Hoeflea algicola: one gene and its partners. The protein of the gene in region 3 interacts with the protein of the main gene of each other region in a pairwise test. Links are inferred from orthologs where the notes say so. Each region holds a gene or a part of one and is shown on either strand. Other genes may lie near its edges.

Region 1 (7,501 bases), 2.7 Mb from region 3 along the record:
TGAATACGAGGGTTCGATTCCCTCTACCCGCTCCAGACCTCCATTGAATTTCCGAATCATTCCAGAAATCTTGCACAGCCGTGCTACGGTTTGCTGGTGATCTGATCGCAGATTGCCCGGCACTGTCATTTCCTGATCCGTGTCGCACTGTTTTTGTGCCGCAGCGCTGTCCGTTTTGGGGACCGAAAGGCCGCAGGCCGTTGCACAACTGCGCCCCGTCCACATCCGAACAATCAGAAAGTCCGGCCCCCAAATGATGAAACCGATTGTTGATCGCGGCTTAGCCCCGCGCTTTCTGGCGCTGGCAAGCCTTGCTTCAGTCCTCTCTGTCGCTTCGGCAGCAGGGGCGCAAGACCAGACGGAACAGCAGCAATGCGAGCAAAAATGCATGGATGCGAATGATGCCGATAATCTGCAGTGCCGCGTCGACGAGGAGATGCAGCAGAAGCAATTGCAGGACGCTGCTGCGTTAAGTCCGGATGCGTCCGCGGTGCCCGGAAGCAACGCGCAGCAAAAGACCCCCGGGGTGTTTATAACCGAAGTCGATGCCTATGAAGAAAGCTGCCTCGGTTTTGAAGGGCAGGCCGCACTCAGCCAATGTCTGGATAGATGCGAAGCTAACTGACTTACGCGGCTGGGCGCCGCCATCGCCGCATTTTCAGTGCCTGATGATCCGCGCGCGTCAGCAATCTGTGATGCGTCGCCACATGGATTTCGCGGCCTATTCACCCTGATGCAGACAATGCGCCACTGCCGAAATAGGCCATGATCGCGCCAAAGCCAGATCCGATCAGATAGGGCCAGTTGCCTGGCATGTGGACCGTCCCAGACTCGCTCAAATTTACCAGGATTGTGTGTTGGCTGCCGCGCTCGAAATCGTATTTGGCGGCTGCAAGCAGCGTGTCGTCTCTTTGATGTCGACGACTGTTCCGATTACCCGCACCGCGCCTTTTCGAAAGCGGTGAACCTTGAAAATTTGCTTCAGTCCCAGCAATGAAATTCCGATCGGAAACAGCACAAACAAAACAAGGACCAGGGCCGTAATCCAAACAGGGGGAGCTTCCAAAGTCATATTCCTCTTGCCGGGTGGCATTTGCTGGTGCGATCGGCTTTGAGGCTGCCAAATACGCAAAGAACAAAAAATTCGGGTCATGAAATCGACCCGGGGGCGGGCGATGTGCTGCGATTTCGGTACCGTGTAGCAATCCACACCAAGAAGCAACAAAGCGAGCCTGATATGCTTGCCGGGCGCCGGATAGACGCTGGTTTGCGTTTCCGGGTATCTGTTCCCGGCTGAAACCGATTCGGTGCTGCACCCCGGCTGAATCGGGTCGGCGTCGCCGGGACACGGTATGCGCGGCGGCCCGTTTCCATAGCATCCACCCGGATTTCCGGCATTTCCGGCGTCTCGGTTTTTGCTTGCGAAACTGGACACAAACCCTTATGTCGCGTGGACTTCTCGCGGAACCCGGATCAAACGCCTCCGGATCCACAGTCTGCCAACAGAATTACAGGATACAGGACGATGGCAAAGGGTAAGTTCGAGCGCAATAAGCCGCATGTAAACATCGGCACGATCGGTCACGTTGACCACGGCAAGACGTCTTTGACGGCTGCGATCACCAAGTATTTCGGTGATTTCAAGGCCTATGACCAAATTGACGCGGCGCCGGAAGAAAAGGCGCGCGGCATCACCATTTCGACCGCCCACGTCGAATATGAAACCGAGGCCCGCCACTACGCCCACGTCGATTGCCCAGGCCACGCCGACTATGTGAAGAACATGATCACCGGTGCCGCGCAGATGGATGGTGCGATCCTGGTTGTGTCGGCTGCCGACGGCCCGATGCCCCAGACCCGCGAGCACATCCTGCTGGCCCGTCAGGTTGGCGTTCCGTCGCTGGTTGTCTTCCTCAACAAGGTTGACCAGGTTGACGACGAAGAGCTTCTTGAGCTCGTCGAGATGGAAGTTCGTGAGCTGCTGTCGTCCTACGACTTCCCGGGCGACGATATTCCGATCATCAAGGGCTCGGCGCTTGCCGCGCTCAATGATGGCGACAAGGCAATCGGCGAAGACGCCATCCGCGCGCTGATGGCCGCTGTTGACGAATACATCCCGACGCCTGAGCGTCCGATCGACCAGCCGTTCCTGATGCCGATCGAGGACGTGTTCTCGATCTCCGGCCGTGGCACGGTTGTCACCGGTCGCGTCGAGCGCGGCGTTGTCAAGGTTGGCGAGGAAATCGAGATCGTCGGTATCCGCGACACCCAGAAGACGGTCTGCACCGGCGTTGAAATGTTCCGCAAGCTGCTCGATCAGGGCCAGGCCGGCGACAACATCGGCGCATTGCTTCGCGGCGTTGGCCGTGAGGACGTCGAGCGTGGCCAGATCCTGTGCAAGCCGGGTTCGGTCAAGCCGCACACCAAGTTCAAGGCAGAAGCCTACATTCTGACCAAGGAAGAGGGTGGCCGTCATACGCCGTTCTTCACCAACTACCGTCCGCAGTTCTACTTCCGCACGACCGACGTGACGGGTGTTGTGACACTGCCGGAAGGCACCGAAATGGTGATGCCGGGCGACAACATCTCGGCTGACGTGACGCTGATCGTGCCGATCGCGATGGAAGAGAAGCTTCGCTTCGCCATCCGCGAAGGCGGCCGCACCGTTGGTGCCGGCATCGTCGCTTCGATCATCGAGTAATCGTTGATTTTTGACGATAATTCAATCAGAAAGAACGCGGGCCTCGGCCCGCGTTTTGCGTTTAACGGTAGGCGATACATGGCGCTGAATATGCGCGAACGCCCAGACGACGGGAACCGCCTGTAGTGGCGCGCGAGCGCCCTCGGCAGGTCAAATCTGGACAAACACCCGCACGGTCGGTAATGAGCTGCGATCGGCTACACGGTGAATGGCATGGAGGCTGCGGTGAACAAGAATCTGTTCTGAAAATCGGACCAATTCTCACTCCAGATCGAAAGAGCAATTCATGTCTCGTCCCTTCCTCGACGCGACCTTGCGTCATCCCATCATCCTGCCCGACGGCACGCCGCATCACGGCACGGTTCACCTCAACCAGGTGATCGACCATCCCAACATTGCGATCGGCGATTTCAGCTATTATTCGGGATTTGAAACACCCGCAGATTATGCCGCTGCCCTTGCACCCTATCTCTATCCGGGTGCGCCGGAGCGGCTCACCATTGGAAAATTTTGCCAGATCGCCCATGGTGTGCGCATCATCACCAGTTCAGCCAATCACGCCATGGACGGGTTTTCCACATATCCCTTCGCGGTCTTCAATCCCGAGCTGGTCCGGTCCTACGCGGCCTCGATCGACAACAGGCGCGACACCGTCATCGGCAATGATGTTTGGCTCGGTTTCGAATCGGTGGTGATGCCGGGGGTGCGAATCGGCCATGGTGCCATCATCGGTGCCCGCTGCGTGGTCACTGCAGATGTCGCCGATTATACCATCGTCGGCGGCAATCCAGCGCAACCGATCCGGTCACGCTTTGCCCCGGATGTGGTCGCCCGCCTGCTTGATCTGGCCTGGTGGGACTGGGAGCTGTCGCGAATCGGCCGCCATGTCGACGCCATTACCGGTGCTGACATCAATGCACTCGAGCGAGCGGTCTAGCTATCTCTGCCCGATTTCCTTTTGGCGGCCATATGAGCGAGGCTGGGCGGCAGGGTGTTGCTATCCGGGTTTGCCCGGCCTTCAGGCCGTCAATCCTCGGCCGATTGGAGGGAGGCAGGAATACCCTTGCCGTCACAGCGGTCGGACGTTGAGCAGAAAAACGGAGCACGGTGCTCATTGGCGTCACTTCTTCCTTGCATTCCCCGTGCATTTGACGCTATCAGAGCCGCCACCGGCCTAGGGGTATAGCTCAGTTGGTAGAGCGACGGTCTCCAAAACCGTAGGTCGCAGGTTCGAGTCCTGCTGCCCCTGCCAGTTCGGTGGCGTCGGTGACGGCGCACACGGGAGACGGCCCGGCATCTTGTCCGGGAGCAAAGATTGGGCCAGTTGAAGGGCTCGCAGCGAAAAAAGACCGCTACCCCCTTGTGATTTGGGGAATCGGGCTTTATGTAGGACGTTAACAGACACGCGGTGCGTGGAGCTGGCAAACCGGCTTTACGCGCCGTATAAGCGTGGATAGATAATGGCATCCAAGACAAATCCGTTTACATTCATTCAGCAGGTTCGGGCTGAAACCGCGAAAGTGAAGTGGCCGTCGCGTCGCGAAACCTCGATCTCGACGATCATGGTTCTCGTCATGGTGCTGCTCGCCTCGATTTTCTTTTTTGCGGCCGATCAGGCTATGGGCTGGGCGATTTCGCTCATCCTGAATATCGGCGCCTGAGGCGGGGAACACGATGACTGCACGCTGGTATATTGTCCACGCCTATTCAAATTTTGAAAAGAAGGTTGCGGATTCGATCGAGGAGCAGGCTCGCCAGAAGGGTTTGAGCCATCTTTTCGAAAAGATTCTGGTGCCTGTCGAGAAGGTTGTTGAGGTGCGCCGCGGCCGCAAGGTTGATGCAGAACGGAAATTCTTTCCGGGTTATGTGCTGGTGCGCGCCGATCTGACCGACGAGGCGTTTCATCTGATCAAGAATACGCCGAAGGTGACAGGTTTCCTGGGTAGTGATTCCAAGCCGGTGCCGATTCCGGATTCGGAAGCTGACCGGATCCTGATGCAGGTTCAGGAAGGTGTGGAGCGGCCCAAGCCCTCGATCGCCTTCGAGATCGGCGAGCAGGTGCGGGTGTCCGATGGCCCCTTCGCTTCGTTCAACGGCACGGTGCAGGAAGTCGACGAGGAGCGTTCGCGTCTCAAGGTCGAAGTGTCCATTTTCGGTCGGGCAACCCCGGTCGAACTCGAATATGGTCAGGTCGAAAAGGTCTGACAAGCAATCGCCTGGCCTGCGCAATCTGCAAGGATTGCGCAGGCCAGGTTTTGCGTTACCGGAATACCTGGTGATGCATCCGCGTGGGAGGTGAGTGGACTTTAGCCGGTTCACCGATCCGCACCACGCAACCGCAGCCGCCGGCAGAAGCCGGCATCAAGGTGACGCACAGGCGTTGCCGCAATGAAAGGCAGAGAGAATATGGCTAAGAAAGTTGCAGGCCAGCTCAAGCTGCAGGTTCCGGCCGGATCGGCGACACCGTCGCCCCCGATTGGCCCGGCACTTGGTCAGCGTGGCATAAATATCATGGAATTCTGCAAGGGCTTCAACGCCGCGACGCAGGAAATGGAAAAGGGCATGCCGATTCCGGTCGTCATCACCTACTACCAGGACAAGTCCTTTAACTTCGTCATGAAGCAGCCTCCGGTGAGCTACTTCATCAAGAAGGAAGCCAAGCTCAAGTCCGGCTCCAAGCTTCCGGGCAAGGAAATTGCCGGTTCGATCACGCGCGCCCAGGTTCGCACGATCGCCGAAGCGAAGATGAAGGATCTTAACGCCGCCGATATCGAAGGCGCGATGGCTATGGTCGAGGGTTCTGCCCGCTCCATGGGCCTGGAAGTGACGGGATAAGACCATGGCCAAGATTGCTAAGCGCATGCAGAAGGTCAACGAAGGTGTTGACCGCAACAAGTATTACGCCCTCGGCGAAGCTGTTTCGATGATCAAGGAACGCGCCATCGCCAAGTTCGATGAGACCATTGAAGTCTCGATGAACCTCGGCGTTGATCCGCGCCACGCCGACCAGATGGTCCGCGGCGTCGTCAACCTGCCCAACGGCACCGGCCGTGACGTTCGCGTCGCCGTCTTCGCCCGCGGTGAAAAAGCCGACGAAGCCAAGGCTGCTGGTGCAGATATCGTTGGTGCAGAAGAACTGGTTGAAATCGTCCAGGGCGGTACCATCGATTTCGATCGCTGCATCGCCACACCGGACATGATGCCGCTGGTCGGTCGTCTCGGCAAGGTTCTCGGCCCGCGCGGCATGATGCCTAACCCCAAGGTTGGCACAGTTACTGCCGATGTCGCCAGCGCCGTCAAGGCGTCCAAGGGCGGCGCCGTCGAGTTTCGCGTCGAAAAGTCCGGCATCATCCATGCTGGCGTCGGCAAAGCCTCGTTCGGTCCTGAACAGATCGAAGAAAACATCCGCGCTTTCGCCGATGCCGTCGTCAAGGCAAAACCGGCCGGAGCCAAGGGTAACTACCTCAAGCGCATGGCGATTTCTTCGACCATGGGCCCGGGTGTCAAGATTGATCCGTCGTCGCTCAGCGTCGCCTGATTTGTAAGATTTGGAAAGCCGGGGATACCTCCGGTTTTCTTCAGTTTCCGGCCTTCGGGCCGGAAAAGTCCGGGGTTTTCCCCGGGCTCCCTGTCCGAGATTGCAGGTGGTGAGCTTTAGTCGGCCTACCTTAATTTAGTAACCTGCATGAGACGGGTAAGTTCCGTTTTCGGGAGCGAATGCTCCTTACGGTTCGAACCTCGCTTGCCTTGTGCCGCTGCCGCTGTTCGGTATCGGCGTAAGGGGACAGGATCCTCAAGCGTCGCTTGTGGGTTCGTTATGAATCCCTGGCGGCAAAGGCAAACCCGGCAGGTGGTGCTTGCATCATCTGTCAACTGGAGAAACGCAGTGGATAGAGCGGAAAAACGCGAATTCGTCGCGGAACTGAACGGTGTTTTCACCAACGCCGGTTCGGTTGTCGTGGCCCACTACGCCGGTCTTACGGTTGCGCAAATGAACGACCTTCGGTCGCGCATGCGCACAGCCGGGGGCACCGTCAAGGTCGCGAAGAACCGCCTTGCCAAGATCGCTCTTCAGGGCACGGAGTCAGAAGGGGTCAGTGACCTTTTCATCGGCCAGACGCTCATCGCCTACAGCGATGATCCGGTGACCGCTCCGAAAATCGCCGTCGAGTTCACCAAGGTCAGCGACAAGCTGGTCATCCTTGGTGGCGCGATGGGGGCGACAACTCTCGATGCTGATGGAGTCAAGGCACTAGCCACGATGCCGTCACTAGACGAGTTGCGCGCGAAACTTATCGGCATGATTACCACGCCGGCAACGCGCATCGCCCAGATCGTCAACGCACCCGCAGGTGCTGTGGCGCGCGTCATTGGCGCTTATGCCCGGAAGGACGAAGCCGCATAAGGCGGAACTTCGCTGTGAATTAGATCAACACCGGTTCGAACCGAATACAAGGAAGTAAGAAAATGGCTGATCTCGCCAAAATCGTGGAAGACCTTTCCAACCTGACCGTCCTGGAAGCTGCTGAGCTGTCCAAGATGCTTGAAGAAAAGTGGGGCGTCTCTGCCGCTGCACCGGTAGCTGCCGCTGCCGCTGCTGCTGCTCCTGCTGAAGCCGCTGAAGAGAAGACTGAATTTGACGTGATCCTGGCCGAAATCGGCGCCAACAAGATCAACGTCATCAAGGAAGTCCGCGCTATCACCGGTCTCGGCCTCAAGGAAGCCAAGGATATGGTTGAAGCAGCTCCGAAGGCTGTCAAGGAAGCCGTCTCCAAGGGCGAAGCTGAAGACGTCAAGAAG
Region 2 (7,539 bases), 2.5 Mb from region 3 along the record:
TTGGCCAGCCGTAAAACACCGAGGCACGTTCTGTATCCTTGTTCGGGATGTTTGCGCTGGCGCATGATCACATCGACAAAGACCTCAACATTTGGGCCGATGCGCACAGCTTGCCCGCGGATACGCTGTGGCGTCCAATCCTCGCGGAAGCGATGATGGGCGGGCATGTGATCGCGGATCGTGGAGTGCTGGCGATTGCCCGAGGTTCTGGCGTGAGAGGCAACGCGTTGCCCATTAAAGTATACCTCTACGGTGCGTGCGGTGATCCTTGCCCATAGTTTTTGCTTCAGCAACTGATGCGGCACCGAGTAATAATGGCGGCCAATATCGACATGGTAATCGAGGCCCGCGCGGCACTGCTTCCATTCGGCATAAACATAGGCCTCCATAGACAAGGGCTTCAGAGCGGGCCGATCCAGGCGTTCAAACAGATCGCGGCGGCTTGCACCAAGATGGCGACTGACTTTGCCGTTGAGCTGATCCAGCAATGGCCGGATGGCAGCGTTCACCTCATCAAGGCCAAAAAAGTGCTGGTTGCGCAGCCGCGCCAAAATCCAGCGCTCGGCCAGCAAAACAGCGCCTTCCACCTTTGCCTTGTCTTTCGGCTTTCCAGGCCGCGCCGGAACGATGGCGGTATCGTAATGTGCCGCCATATCACCATAGGTGCGATTGATCTCAGGATCATAAAAACAGGCCTTGGTGACGCCTGCCTTGAGATTGTCTGGAACCAGCTGCGCAGGCACGCCACCGAAGAACTCAAAGGCACGCACATGGCTGGATACCCAGTCCGGCAGGCCCTGTGTCCAGCTGGCTTCGACATAGGTGTAATTGGACGCTCCCAGCGTCGCGACAAAGATTTGTGCGGTGCGCACCTCTCCCGTTTTGGGGCAGACAACATCAACTGTCGGGCCCGCGTAATCGACAAACAGCCGCTCGCCTGCAGGATGACGCTGACGCATCACCGGAGACAGCTTGCCTTCCCAGCGGGTGTAGAGCTCACAGTATCGGCTATAGCCGTATCCATCGTGATGAACCCCGCGATACTCCTCCCACAGCAGCGACAGCGTCACGCCCTTGCGCCGCAACTCGGCATGCACATGCGCCCAGACAGGCTGAGGAACCGCGCGACGGACATCGCCGGGGCAAACGGGAAACAGGCGGTTCTCAAGGTCGGCGTCCGACAGATCAGCAGACAGAGGCCAGCTCAAACCTTCCAGATCAGCGCGCCGAAAATATTCCGAAATCGTCGCACGGGCCACGCACAGGCTTTGCGCCACCTGGCGGCCTGAAAATCCATCCGCCCGAAGCCGCAGGGCTTCCCTTATCTTCCGCATAGGCAATCTCTTCATAAAGGGCTCTCTCCATCCAAAGGAACGGAACAGTAGCCCTGTTACAGATCGCCTCGCAGCAGCCTAAACTGGGTTGAAATGGGGGTGGCCGGATGCCCCGGAATCCCCGGCCGGATCAAATCGGAATGGGTGGCCGGATGCTATCGGAATCAGTGGCCGGATCGTCCCGGAATACGCAGTGGACGAAGTAGGTCTGGCCGCAGCACTCCTTGGAGTCCGGGGCAAGACCATCTACGCTAATGATCACATGGCCTCATTGATCCCGGCAGTGGTACAGGACCGGCACGATAGATTTACGATTATCGACAAGAGGGCCGATAGTTTGCTTTCGGGATTGCTTGCAGAAATTTCCAGTACTGGTTCACTAACCAGAATCGGATCCATTCCGATTGAAGCTGCCTCTGACCAACCACCGTCAGTTCTTCACCTGATCCCAGTTCGTGGAGTGGTCAGAGATATATTCTCTACAGCAAAACTGATTGCTGTCATTACACCACTGATGCAAAAAATCATGCCGGATGCGAGTATTCTACAAGGATTGTTTGATTTGACGCCCTCTGAAGCTAAAGTTGCTAAAGGGCTTGGCGATGGAATGACTATAGACCAAATTTCACAAATCATGAATATAAAGTCTTCCACTTGTCGATTCTACATGAAGAGGGTGATCACCAAGACCGGAACGGGACGTCAGGCCGTGCTGGCAGGTTTACTTCAAAATATAGCACCACCTTTTCGCTGATGCTCAACAGCAACACAGTATTATTTGTATCTTTACGCACGGCGCCATAACGGATGAATTCACGCAGGCAGTGTTCGCTCCGACGAACCCATCTCACCGCGGGTTACATCAGTCATCCCAATCGTCGGCGGGCTTCGGGCCCAAGCCCAGTTGCCGGTCGAGATCGAGGCTGTCGGCAGCCGTGAATTCGGCGGTGACCTCAACCGAGCCGTCTTCGTGATCGATCCGGTCCTTGACCCTGCCCCGGTCATAAATCCAGGACATCACCTGCAATTGCTGGGTACCGAGCCGCACCGTTCGGGTGACAAGTTCACCTGAAATGCGCGATTCGACCGCAGTCAGCAGCGTGTCGACGCCCTCGCCTTTCAAGGCCGAGACCACGATCGCCTCGCCGGAAGCCGCGCGGGTGCGGAGCGCGTCCGCGGCATCGTCGTCGAGCAGATCCACCTTGTTCCAGACTTCCAGCATCTGGCCGGGCTTTTCCTCGCCGACACCAAGACTTTTCAGGATCGCCTCGACATCCGTGGCCTGGGAATTGCGGTCGGGATCGGACATGTCGCGCACATGCAGGATCAGGTCAGCTTCCACAACCTCTTCGAGCGTAGCGCGGAAAGCTGCGACCAGATGCGTCGGCAGATTGGAAATGAAGCCCACCGTGTCCGACAGGATCACCGTGGCGCCATGCGGCAGCTTCATCCGGCGCAGCGTCGGATCGAGCGTGGCAAACAGCATGTCTTCGGCCAGCACCTCTGCACCGGTCAGCCGGTTGAACAGGGTCGATTTGCCGGCATTAGTGTAGCCGACAAGGGCCACGATCGGATGCGGCACCTTCTTGCGCTTGGCGCGGTGCAACTGCCGTGTGCGGCGCACCTGTTCGAGCTCTCGCTCAAGCTTGATGATGCGCTCCTGCAGCAGGCGCCTATCGGCCTCGATCTGAGTTTCTCCGGGGCCACCCATGAAGCCGCCGCCGCCACGCTGACGTTCAAGGTGGGTCCAGCTGCGGACCAGCCGGCCTTTTTGGTAATTGAGATGGGCGAGTTCGACCTGCAACACGCCTTCCTTGGTGGAGGCACGGCGACCGAAGATTTCCAGGATCAGGCCGGTACGGTCGATCACCTTGACCGCCCATTCCTTCTCCAGATTGCGCTGCTGTACCGGCGTCAGCGGATGATCGACGATGACCAGTTGCGAATCGGTCGAATCGATCAGCGCCTTCATCTCGAGCATCTTGCCCTTGCCGAACAAGGTAGAAGGCCGAGGATCGGATATCGGCACGATCAGCGCTTCGGCAACCTCGAGCTCGATGGCGCCAGCCAGGCCGACCGCTTCGCCCAGTCGGTGGCTGTCCGGTCGCTTGGCGACATTGCCACCATCGGGGCCGCTGCCGGGCGCAGCATTGCGCGTGCGCAAGGTCGGGATGAGCACGATCGCGCGGGTGACGATGGACTTGCTGTCCGCGTCGTGGAAATTTCCGGAACTATCAACAGTTTCTATGTGCGTTTTCCCGTCAGGCGCCTTCAGCGGCGTCCTCGTTCTCGAACATCTGCACAGGCTGGCTGGGCATGATGGTGGAGATTGCGTGTTTATAGACAAGCTGCGAGTGGCCATCGCGGCGCAACAGCACGCAGAAATTGTCAAATGACGTCACCACGCCGGTCAGCTTCACCCCGTTGATCAAAAAGATCGTCAGGGAAATCTTCTGCTTCCGAACCGTGTTGAGAAATAGATCCTGCAGGTTTTGTGAACGCTCCGCCATTGCGCCTTATATCCGTCTTTTTATTGCCCGCGCTACGCAGGTCATTACCGCACCCGTTCAGATCCCGTTCGTAACGCTCGTATTCTGACTGAAAACGGAGCCAGCTGTAAAGCCTGCAGTTACGTCAAGCTCCGAACAATTTTACTCCCTGAGACATACAAATTATATTGTTTGCCGCTGACAGAAATTCGCTCGTTCGAATGTATCGCACCAGATCATTGTTGCGGGTGTTTGTAAACACTTGATTTGTCCCGCAGCGGCTGCGCAATCGCGGCGCTCGGCATCAATTTACCAGTCGACCGGGAGTAGAAAATTCGCGTCAAAATATTGATTTGGTACACATAATCATGACCGCAAACAAATTCAAACGGGTCGCCGCGAACTATCGGGTCATCCAGTAGCGCAGGTTCAAGACCGCAAATATGACCATCACCTCAAGCCGCCCCATGGTCATGACGACAATCCCGATGATCTTGGCCGAGGCCGGCATGGCAATCAGTTGAGGCCAGGCCGGATTGGCTGGATCGGTGGTAAACACCGGCGGGATCAGGGCTTCATAGACCGGCCCGGCATTGGCGAAGAAGGCAATCGCCATGGCGATGCCGGCTTCGAAATCCGTCGCCGCAAGCGTCAACGCCATCGCCGCGGCGGCAATAACCAGCAAGGACAGGACAAAATAGGTCCAGATCGCCCGCATGCTTGGCTCGTCGATACGGTGTGTCCCAAAACGCAGGCTGGAGACGCTGCTGGGATAGATCAGCCGGTTGAGTTCGCGTGCGGAATGAATCGCCATGGCCGAAATCCGGTAAACCTTGAAGCCGCCGGTGGTCGAATAGATTCCACCGCCTACAAGCACGATCAGAAGCACGATGATTTCAGGCCAGAGCGCAAGCACGCCTGGCCTGCTTTCAATTCCGCTGGTGGCGATCAGCGAGGTTGCCGCAAGCAGGCTTTCGGCAAACACCGGTCCCAATTCAGCCCCGCCCGAGACTGCTGACAGCCGTGCGGCAAACAGCACTGCGAACACCAGAATTGCCGAGCCGATGATGATCGCTTCTGGATTGGCAGCAATGAAGTGTTTGGGTGTACGCAACAAACGCCGCCGCCAGAACACGCTCACCGTCCCGACAGCCAGCCCAACCGCAAGCACGATCTGCGCCATCGGGCCAGCATGTTGCTCAAGCGCGCCGTCAAATGGCAGGAACCCGCCGGTGGCAATCGCCACCATCGACATCATTGCTGCAAACGGCCCCGCCACGCCCGCCAGCATCAGCGCGATGAAAACGATAAGCGTCATCAGAAGATATTGCCAGAATACGTCGCGGAAACCGGCAAGATCGATGGTCATGTCGCTGGAATGCCCGGTAACAACGCGTCGATCACCGGCAGGCAACCCGCCAAATCCGCCGGGCGCCAGTACGTGAATGATCGATACCAGCGCCAGAAAGCCGCCATACCACTCCACCGAGGCCCGCCAGAACAGGATCGCCCGCGGTGCGGTCTCACGCGTCAATAACGTCGAGCCGGACGTGGTCAGCGCCGACACCGCCTCGAACCAGGCGTCGATCCAGGACAGCCCGGCCAGTGTCTTGAACGAGATCGCCGCGACGATTGGCAACAAGAACCAGACCGCAACCAGCGCAAGATAACCCGATGAACGGCCGAGCCGCCTTGGAAACCCGGCAATCGAGCCGAGCACCATCAGCGCAGCAAACACACCCAGCGAACTGACCAGCAGCATCGAAAACGCGAGATCGCGCATGCCATCGGCGATCGCAAACAGCACCGCCGGCGCCATCATGGCGAACAGGCCGCCGACAGAGACCGCCAGCACGTGAAGGATGCCGAGCATGGAGCTAGAAGAATTCGAGGCTGACGCGGAACATCTGTTCCACATGGCGCACCGAATCCAGCGCCGCGAACATCACCACCCGGTCCTTGGCCTTGATCTTCTGTGATCCGTCGGGCCTGATCACCTGCTTGTCGCGATAGATCGCGCCGATACGCACGCCATCGGGCAGATCCAGATTGCGCAGCGGCTTGCCGACCAGCGGCGAGGTCTCCAGCGCTTCGGCCTCGATCACTTCAGCCGAGCCCTTTTGCACCGAATAGACCGCCCGAATGCGACCGCGGCGAACATGCTGCAGGATCTTCGAAATCGTCACCGCGCGTGGATTGATATGGGCATCGATGCCCAGCGTCTTGGTAAACCCCTGAAACGAGGGATTGTTGATCAAGGCCAGATTGGCCTTGCAACCCAGTCGCTTGGCCATCACCGAGGACAGGATGTTGACCTGGTCGTCATTGGTCAGCGCCACCATCAGATCGGCGTTCTGAATGTCTGCCTCGACGAGGATGTTCTGATCAAGTGACGAGCCGTTGAGCACGACGGTGCGCGAGAGCGAATCGGCAATCGAAACGGCGCGGGCGCGGTCGGCCTCGATGATCTTGACCTTGGTCTTGGGCTGTCGTTCCTCGATTGCGGCGGCGACGTAATAGCCGATATTGCCGCCGCCGGAGATGACGATGCGGCCGGCCTCCTGCTCCTCATGCCCGAACAGGCCAAGCGTGCGGCGAACGTGCTCACGGTCACAGACCACATAGGCCAGATCACCGGTTTCCAGCTGATCGGTGGAGTGCGGCACAAACAGCTTGTCATGGCGCCAGACGCCCACCACGGTGGCAATCAGATCGGGAAATAGTTCGCTGAGTTGCAACAGCGGCGTATTGACCACCGGGCAATCTTCAAGACACTCGATCGCCACCATCGCCACCTTGTCGTCGGCAAAGCGCACCGCGTCGGTGGCGCCGGGCAGCGCGATCCGGCGCAACACCATCTGGCCGACTTCGACTTCCGGCGAAATGATCACGTCGATGGGCATGTGATCGCGGGAAAACAGATCTGACCAGTGCGACTTGAGATAGGACTGGGCGCGGATGCGGGCAATCTTTGTCGGCACATTAAACAGCGAATGCGCAACCTGGCAGGCCACCATGTTGATCTCGTCATAAAGCGTGACGGCGATGATCATGTCGGCCTGATCGGCGCCGGCCTGGGCCAGCACGTCTGGATGGGCGCCGTGGCCGACATAGCTTCGCACATCCAGCGTGTCGCGGATCGCCTGGACCAGCGTCGCCGACGTATCAATCACCGATACGTCGTTATCCTCGGCGGCCAGACGTTCGGCGATTCCGTAACCCACTCGTCCCGCACCGCAAATGATGACCTTCATTGCCGTCTCCCTGCACGCTCTCTCATGCGTTTGTCACACATGCCGGCAGCAGCCAGCAAGCGCCGCTTATACGCCAAGCGATTTCAATTTGCGATGCAGCGCGGAGCGTTCCATGCCGACAAATTCCGCGGTGCGCGAGATGTTGCCGCCAAAGCGGTTGATCTGGGCAATCAGATAGTCGCGCTCGAACAATTCCCGCGCCTCACGCAACGGCAGCGTCATGATGTGGTTTGATCCCGCAGCCGAGGTCTTGGGCAACATGTCGGAGACATCGTCGGGCAGCATATCGGCGGTGATAACTGTATCTGGACCATCAGAGCGGGCCAAGATCATCAGCCGTTCCATATAGTTGCGCAATTGGCGAATATTGCCGGGCCAGGTGTGGGCCTGGATCACCGCCAACGCATCCTCGCCGATGCGGCGGTTTCTGATGCCTGCCTGTTCGGAAACCTGGCGCATGAA
Region 3 (7,710 bases):
CTTCCTTGCGTCGCTCGTCAATATCCTGCTGCTGTCTGACAAGATAAACCGCATAAGCGGCATCCACCGAGGCAGCGCGCAAAATACCGGGATCATACGCGGACAGTTCCGGCCAGACACGCAGGATCTGTTCAAGTGATACTTCCGGAAAGGCCAATAACTGAAACGCCGACCGACGCATACCATCCTTGTTCAGAACCAGACCATGCTTCGCCGCTTCGTTCGGCGTCAACGTTCGGGCCTCCAAATCGAACAAACATTTCGACAACGAATCGAAATAAGTCACGAACTTTTTCTGGCGAATCGTTGACGCACACCCAAGCTCGATGGCCAGGGGCGTCAACCGCTGTTCCGCATTATCGGCACGCAGCGACAGACGGTATTCAGCACGGGACGTAAACATCCGATAGGGCTCGGTAACCCCTCGCGAGGTCAGATCGTCGATCATCACGCCAATATAGGAATTTGTGCGGCTGAACACACAAGGTTCCCGACCCTGAACCAGCAGCGCTGCATTCAAGCCGGCCACCAGCCCCTGGGCGCCGGCTTCCTCATACCCAGTTGTGCCATTGATTTGTCCCGCAAGGAACAATCCACCGATGCGGCGGGTTTCAAGCGTTTGTCCCAGCTCACGCGGATCGACATGGTCATACTCAATCGCGTAGCCGGGTTGAATGATGCGTACATTCTCCAGCCCTGCCATCGTCCTGAGAAAAGCGTCCTGAACATCTTCCGGCAACGATGTAGATATGCCGTTGGGATAGACCGTGTTGTCGTCGAGACCTTCAGGCTCCAGAAACACCTGGTGTCCATCGCGCTCGCCGAAGCGCACGATCTTGTCTTCTATCGACGGGCAATAACGCGGACCAACCCCACCGATCTGGCCTGAATACATCGCAGACCGATGAATATTATCCTGAATGATTTTGTGGGTAGCCGCATTTGTTCGTGTAATACCGCAACGAATCTGAGGGACCGTGATGGACTCCGTCAAGAAGGAGAAGGGCACAGGCTCGGCATCCGCTTCCTGCCAACTGGCCTTTTCCCAATCGATAGTCTTGCCATCAAGCCGCGCCGGCGTGCCGGTCTTTAGTCGCCCCAGCGCGAACCCCGCCTTTTCCAGTGTTGCCGAAAGACCCAGCGCAGGGTCTTCACCCATTCGGCCAGCCGGAATTTTGCGATTGCCAATATGGATCAGTCCACGCAGGAATGTGCCGGTCGTTAGTACCACGGCACCGCATTCAATTTGACGTCCGCTCTTCAGGCAAACGCCCTGAACCTGCCCGTGAGGGTTTATCAGGTCGTCAACTTCACCCTCGATGATATCCAGGTTCTCAGTCGCTTCCAGCAACGACAGGATAGCTTTACGATAGAGTTTGCGGTCCGCCTGCGTACGCGGGCCCCAGACAGCGGGGCCCTTGCGCCGGTTCAACATCCGGAATTGGATTCCTGCGCTGTCGGCGGCGAGGCCCATCAACCCATCCATCGCATCGATCTCGCGGACAAGATGACCTTTGCCAAGACCGCCAATAGCCGGATTGCACGACATCGTACCGATAGTGTCGCGACGATGCGTAATCAGCGCCGTCTTGGCTCCGAGACGTGCAGACGCTGCTGCCGCTTCGCTGCCCGCATGGCCGCCGCCAATCACGATCACATCATAACGCATGGTATTCTCCGGATGGAAGGGTTCTTGGTGATGCGGAGCCTCAAGTCAAGTCAGAAACGTTTCACGTGAAACAAATCCGGGCCGGTAGATGGAACAAGAAGTTCATTCTGTAGGAGTGTTTCACGTGAGTCACGCCCTGCAATATTAACCAATCCAACAGGTGTTTCACGTGAATCATTTCCCGACGCAGAATTCGGAAAAGATAACATCTAGAAGGTCTTCGACGTCCACTGCACCAGTTATTCTGCCAATATGGGTCGCCGCACTTCGCAACAGTTCAGAACGCACTTCAATCGGCAATTCATCTCCGATCAGCGACTCGCTCAAATCAGATAGGCACCGATCCAGCAACAAAACATGCCGGGACCGAGTTGGCAGCCCAGAACCACCCCTGAATCCAATTTGGATAACCGGTTGGCGATCTCTCCAAGCAAGGCATCAATCCCGAATCCGGTCTTGCTCGAAACCGCCAAGTCTGACGATGTGGCGTCAGGAGTATCATCACCCGCAAGATCAATTTTAGTCCTGACCGTAAGCAAAGCTTCGCGGTTCCGAAATAGTATATCGGAAGAGGGAAAAGCGCCGGGTTCAACCAGTTCGAGCACCAGGTCCGCCTGTTCAGCACTTGCCATGCTGCGGCGGATACCTTCCTGCTCCACCGCGTCTTCAGTCTCCCGAAGACCGGCCGTGTCCTGCAGCAAAACCAGGTAACCCCCGATATCCAGCCGGACCTCGACCACATCCCGGGTGGTTCCTGGTGTCTCCGACACAATCGCCACATCCCGCTGCGCCAGGCAGTTTAACAGCGACGATTTACCGGCGTTCGGTGGGCCAATCAGAGCTATCCGAAATCCCTCCCGGACGATTTCTGCGGCCTTTGCCTTGGACAGGTGCTCCTCGATTTCCATTATCAGTAATACGAGGTCCGGCCAGATCCGATCCGTTACCGATCCCGGAACATCTTCCTCATCCGAAAAATCCAGTTCCGCCTCGATCATCGCCCGTGCATGGGTAAGTCGCTTTGCCCAGTTCCCATAAAGCGACTTGAGGTTTCCGTCGGACTGCCCAAGCGCCTGCTTGCGTTGGGCTTCGGTTTCGGCCCGGATCAGGTCTGCCAATCCCTCAACCGCTGTCAGATCCATTCGGCCGTTTTCAAACGCACGCCTGGTAAATTCACCGGGCTCGGCTTCTCGCAAGCCCTCAAGTGCTGAAAGGGCTAATAGCACGGCATTGATCGACGCTCGGCTGCCGTGAATTTGCAATTCTGCGACGTCTTCACCAGTAAAGGAGTGAGGTCCAGGAAAAAGAGGCAGAGACCCTGGTCAAGCACCGCACCATCGGTACCCATGATTTTGCAGAGACGGGCCATACGTGCCGGTGGCACGTTGCCCGTCAATGACAAAAGCGCGTTTTGTACCCCTGGACCCGAGATGCGGATGACCGCGACGCCGGCTGGCGGCGCCCCGGTCGATAACGCAAAAATGGTTTCTCGCATAACAGTACCGGATCCGAATCGAATAGACCGATTCTGCGGCCTATCAGGTATTCATTGAATCGAAGAAATCGCTGTTGGTCTTCGTCTGCTTGAGCTTGTCGATGAGGAACTCGATCGCATCTGTGGTTCCCATTGGAGCCAGAATACGCCGCAGAACGAAGATCTTCTGCAAATCCTGACGTGGAACCAGCAAGTCTTCCTTGCGGGTGCCGGATTTGAGAATATCCATCGACGGGAAAATACGCTTGTCAGCAACCTTGCGATCAAGCACGATTTCGGAGTTGCCTGTGCCCTTGAACTCTTCAAAGATCACTTCATCCATCCGCGAACCGGTATCGATCAGCGCCGTGGCAATGATCGTCAGCGAGCCGCCTTCCTCGATATTGCGTGCAGCACCAAAGAAGCGCTTCGGCCGTTGCAAGGCATTGGCGTCAACACCACCGGTCAGAACCTTGCCTGATGACGGAACAACGGTGTTATAGGCGCGACCCAACCGCGTGATCGAATCAAGCAGAATGACCACATCCCGGCCATGTTCGACCAGGCGCTTGGCCTTTTCGATCACCATTTCGGCGACCTGGACGTGGCGAACTGCCGGCTCATCGAAGGTCGAAGCCACCACTTCGCCCTTCACAGAGCGTTGCATGTCGGTCACTTCTTCCGGCCGTTCGTCAATCAGCAGCACGATCAGGTAGCAATCAGGATGATTGGCGGTGATTGAATGGGCGATGTTCTGCAACAGGACCGTTTTACCGGTGCGCGGCGGTGCCACGATCAACCCGCGTTGCCCCTTGCCGATCGGCGCTACCAGATCGATTACCCGTGCCGAGATGTCCTTGGTGGTCGGATTGTCGACCTCCATCTTGAACCGTTCATCGGGATAAAGCGGCGTCAGATTGTCAAAATGCACCTTGTGGCGGATCTTTTCGGGATCCTCAAAATTGATGGTGTTGACCTTCAGCAGCGCAAAATAACGCTCGCCTTCCTTGGGACCGCGAATCGGGCCTTCCACCGTGTCACCGGTTTTCAGCGAGAAACGACGGATCTGCGAAGGGGAGATATAGATATCATCCGGGCCAGGCAGGTAGTTTGCATTGGCAGAACGCATGAAGCCAAAGCCGTCCTGCAAGACTTCAACAACACCTTCGCCGATTATCTCGACTTCCTGGGCTGCGAGTTGCTTGAGGATAGCAAACATAAGTTCCTGTTTGCGAAGTACACCAGCATTTTCTACTTCAACCGATTCGGCGAATGCCAGCAAATCGGTTGCACTCTTGTTTTTGAGCTCTTGAAGCTTCATTTCCTGCATGGGAAATCCAAGTCTAGAATGTAAATTCGTGGGGAAAACGGGCATTTAGACGCGGCCATGAAAGCCAACCAGATTGTGACTGGCGCCCGCCTAGGGAAGGCATTGACTGTTAGATAGCGATTCACGTGAAACGCTGCAAGCCCCGAAACAGCGACATTTGCGCCTGCAGGCCCAATCGAGTGAAGAAAACACGAGCCTCAGCTGAAGGGCTTGATGATCACCATGATCACCACAACGATCATCAACACCGTGGGAATCTCGTTTGCCATCCGCCATTGCCGTGCTGTCAGGGTATTTTCACCCCGCGCAAAACGCTTCGCCGAGCGGCTGAGATACATGTGAAACACCGTCAGCCCGATTACCGCAGCGATCTTGAGCCACAACCAAAGCCCGACAAACGAAAATCCGCTCCAGGCAAGCCAGAAACCCACCCCCCAGGAAACCATCATCGCCGGGTTCATGATCACTTTGACCAGCCGTTGCTCCATCACCACGAAGGTGGTGGCCACCTCACCTCCCGCTACAGCGTCGGCGTGATAGACAAACAGCCGCGGCAGGTAAAACAGCCCCACCATCCACGATATCACCGCTACGACATGCAGCACCTTGAGCCAGCCATAGAGCCAGTCAGGTTCAAACCACCAGCCAAGCAAAGCCAGCGCGACCACAACCGCAATAGACATCGAAGCCTTGATGCGTGCCTTGCGACCCTCGCTGGCGCTTGTCGCCTTGAGACCCATCAGCTGTTGCCTGCGCTGCGCACCCGCTTGATCAACCGTGTGACGTTTTCAGGATCGGCCTGCGGGGTGATGCCATGCCCGAGATTGAAGATCAGCGGCCCGCCGCCAAGTGTTTCCAGCACCGTATCGACGCCCCGATCGAGCGCCGCTCCACCAGCCACCATCAAGAGCGGGTCGAGATTGCCCTGAACCGCGCCGCCCTCCTGGATTTTCTGCCCGAGCTTTGCCGGCACAGTCCAGTCGAGCCCAACGCAATCGATGCCCGTTGCAGCGCGGTAATTTTCCAGCATCGCTCCGGCACCCTTGGCAAAACCGATCACCGGCACGCCCGGCCGTTCGGCCTTGATCCGATCAACGATCCGCTTCATCGGCCCGATTGCGAACCGGGCAAAATCTGCCTCTGACAGCACACCCGCCCAGGAATCAAAGATCTGCACCGCGTCTGCGCCGGCATCGATCTGTGCAATCAGGTAGTCTGCCGACATCTCCGCCAGCAGATTGAGCAGCGTCATGAAACTTTCCGGATGCTGCATGGCAAACAGCCGGGCCGGGGCCTGGTCGGGGGTTCCGTGCCCGGCAATCATGTAGGTCGCTACAGTCCAGGGGGCCCCGCTGAAGCCGAGCAGCGTGGTCTCCGAGGGGAGTTCCGCCCGCAACCGTCGCACCGTCTCGTAGACCGGCGCCAGGTGTGCGTGCATGCCACCGCCATCCAAGCGACCAATCTCTTCAGCAGAGATCGGATCCATCAATGGGCCCGTTCCTTCGACAAAGCGGACATTGCGGTCAAGCGCATCGGGGATCACCAGGATATCGGAGAAAAGGATCGCTGCATCAAAGCCAAACCTGCGGATTGGCTGTAGCGTCACTTCCACAGCCAGATCTGGCGTGTAGCAGAGATCGAGAAACCCTTTCGCTGTTGCCCGCGTCTTTCGGTATTCGGGCAGATAGCGACCAGCCTGGCGCATCAGCCAGATCGGTGGCGGGAACACGGATTCTCCGCTCAGCACCTTCATTACCTTGCGATCACCGGGGTTTTCCATGGTCTATCCCTTAAAGAGAATCCTTACTGAAAAGGATTCTGATTCTATGACTCTGTGTTTTACGGGGATTGGCTTTTATCCACAACTTGTCCACAGCTTGTTCAGCCAACCCCGTCTTATATGAACATGTCTCGCGGTTGGATATGGGGCAGGGCCCGTCGTGAATAAAGCTGCAGATTCAGGGATATCACCCGATCAGCCCATTTTCGCCATGTCCATGGCTAATTGCTTGTCCCCGAATCCGGCTAAACAACGTCCGGGTCTGTCCCGGAAATCGCCTTTGTGGATAAAACCCCACTTTGTCCCTTGCCATCGAGGGGCCCGCTCACTTAGCTCAAGCCTGTCCCCGGTTATCAACAGCCATCGGAGAATCCTGTGGAGCAGGCCAAAAACTATTTCCATCTGCATCTCATCTCCGATTCGACCGGCGAAACGCTGATGGCCGCCGGCCGCGCTGCCGCCGCCCAGTTCCAGGGCGCGCAGGCGCTCGAGCATGTGTACCCGCTGATCAGAACCCGCAAACAGCTGTTTGCGGTGCTGGATGCCATCGATGGCGCCCCCGGCATCGTGCTTTATACCATCGTCGACGCCGAGCTTTCCTCGATCATCGAACTCAAATGCCGCGACATGGGCCTGCCCAGTGTGTCTGTGCTGGAACCGGTGATCAATGTGTTCCAGTCCTATCTAGGTGCCCCGTCCCGGCGCCGGGTTGGAGCCCAGCACGCCATGGGCGAGGAATATTTCAAGCGGATCGACGCGCTCAACTTCACGCTTGATCATGATGACGGTCAGTTGCCGCCAGATTTCGAGGAGGCTGATCTTGTCATTCTCGGCATCAGCCGCACCTCGAAAACGCCAACCTCGATCTATCTCGCCAACCGTGGCGTCAAGACCGCCAACATCCCGATTGTTCATGGTGTGCCGCTTCCCGAAGGCCTGATCACCGCCAAGAAGCCGCTTGTCGTCGGGCTCGTCGCCTCGGTCGATCGCATTGCCCATGTTCGTCAGAATCGGGTGCTGGGCACGACCGCGGACTATCATGGTGAGCACTACACTGACCGCGCGCTGATCAGCGAGGAACTCAAATATGCCCGCATGCTGTGCGAACGGCACAACTGGCCGGTGATTGACGTCAGCCGCCGCTCGATCGAGGAAACCGCCGCGGCAATCCTTGCCTTGCGGCCTAAGTGGCACTAGTTCCGGTGACCCGGCAAGACATATTGAAGGAGTGCCCATGACACCCGATCTCATCCTAGCATCGGCAAGCCCTTTCAGGAAAACACTGTTGCAGAACGCCGGCCTGACTTTCGTTTCGGAATCGGCGCAAATTGATGAACGCGCCGTTGAAGAGACGGTGCAAGGTCTGGACGCTGAAGATCTGGCGACAATTCTGGCTGAAGCCAAGGCGCAGGATGTGTCCAGTCGTCATCCCGGCGCCATCGTCATTGGTTCCGATC

Evidence for each region.
Region 1: the proteins of rho (region 3) and nusG interact in binary tests that used the Escherichia coli proteins (3 or more experiments, as listed by UniProt). The link is inferred for Hoeflea algicola from one-to-one orthologs.
Region 2: the proteins of rho (region 3) and hfq interact in binary tests that used the Escherichia coli proteins (3 or more experiments, as listed by UniProt). The link is inferred for Hoeflea algicola from one-to-one orthologs.

Annotation. Positions count from the first base shown.
Region 1 is NZ_JAOVZR010000001.1:478,948-486,448, forward strand. What follows is about bases 3,421-6,140. They hold nusG (transcription termination/antitermination protein NusG), read left to right. Parts: upstream 3,421-4,375; coding sequence 4,376-4,906; downstream 4,907-6,140. Other genes in these bases: OEG84_RS02405 (CatB-related O-acetyltransferase), read left to right, coding at 3,421-3,638; secE (preprotein translocase subunit SecE), read left to right, coding at 4,162-4,362; rplK (50S ribosomal protein L11), read left to right, coding at 5,108-5,536; rplA (50S ribosomal protein L1), read left to right, coding at 5,541-6,140. Outside these bases: OEG84_RS02390 (hypothetical protein), read left to right, coding at 254-625; OEG84_RS02395 (hypothetical protein), read right to left, coding at 842-1,435; tuf (elongation factor Tu), read left to right, coding at 1,526-2,701; more of OEG84_RS02405, read left to right, coding at 2,988-3,420; more of rplA, read left to right, coding at 6,141-6,239; rplJ (50S ribosomal protein L10), read left to right, coding at 6,588-7,106; rplL (50S ribosomal protein L7/L12), read left to right, coding at 7,169-7,501. UniProt on the Escherichia coli protein: Part of the processive rRNA transcription and antitermination complex (rrnTAC). The complex forms an RNA-chaperone ring around the RNA exit tunnel of RNA polymerase (RNAP).
Region 2 is NZ_JAOVZR010000001.1:657,415-664,953, reverse strand. Bases 2,221-4,978 are described here. They hold hfq (RNA chaperone Hfq), read right to left. Parts: upstream 3,845-4,978; coding sequence 3,596-3,844; downstream 2,221-3,595. Other genes in these bases: OEG84_RS03330 (potassium transporter TrkG), read right to left, coding at 4,227-4,978; hflX (GTPase HflX), read right to left, coding at 2,221-3,582. Also shown: istA (IS21 family transposase), read right to left, coding at 1-1,349; OEG84_RS03345 (helix-turn-helix transcriptional regulator), read left to right, coding at 1,528-2,088; more of hflX, read right to left, coding at 2,197-2,220; more of OEG84_RS03330, read right to left, coding at 4,979-5,696; Trk system potassium transporter TrkA, read right to left, coding at 5,701-7,077; nitrogen assimilation response regulator NtrX, read right to left, coding at 7,144-7,539. UniProt on the Escherichia coli protein: RNA chaperone that binds small regulatory RNA (sRNAs) and mRNAs to facilitate mRNA translational regulation in response to envelope stress, environmental stress and changes in metabolite concentrations.
Region 3 is NZ_JAOVZR010000001.1:3,135,504-3,143,213, forward strand. The notes cover bases 2,341-5,269. They hold rho (transcription termination factor Rho), read right to left. Parts: upstream 4,474-5,269; coding sequence 3,208-4,473; downstream 2,341-3,207. Other genes in these bases: hemJ (protoporphyrinogen oxidase HemJ), read right to left, coding at 4,671-5,216; hemE (uroporphyrinogen decarboxylase), read right to left, coding at 5,213-5,269. Also shown: tRNA uridine-5-carboxymethylaminomethyl(34) synthesis enzyme MnmG, read right to left, coding at 1-1,669; more of hemE, read right to left, coding at 5,270-6,253; OEG84_RS15420 (pyruvate, water dikinase regulatory protein), read left to right, coding at 6,629-7,450; OEG84_RS15425 (Maf-like protein), read left to right, coding at 7,488-7,710. UniProt on the Escherichia coli protein: Facilitates transcription termination by a mechanism that involves Rho binding to the nascent RNA, activation of Rho's RNA-dependent ATPase activity, and release of the mRNA from the DNA template.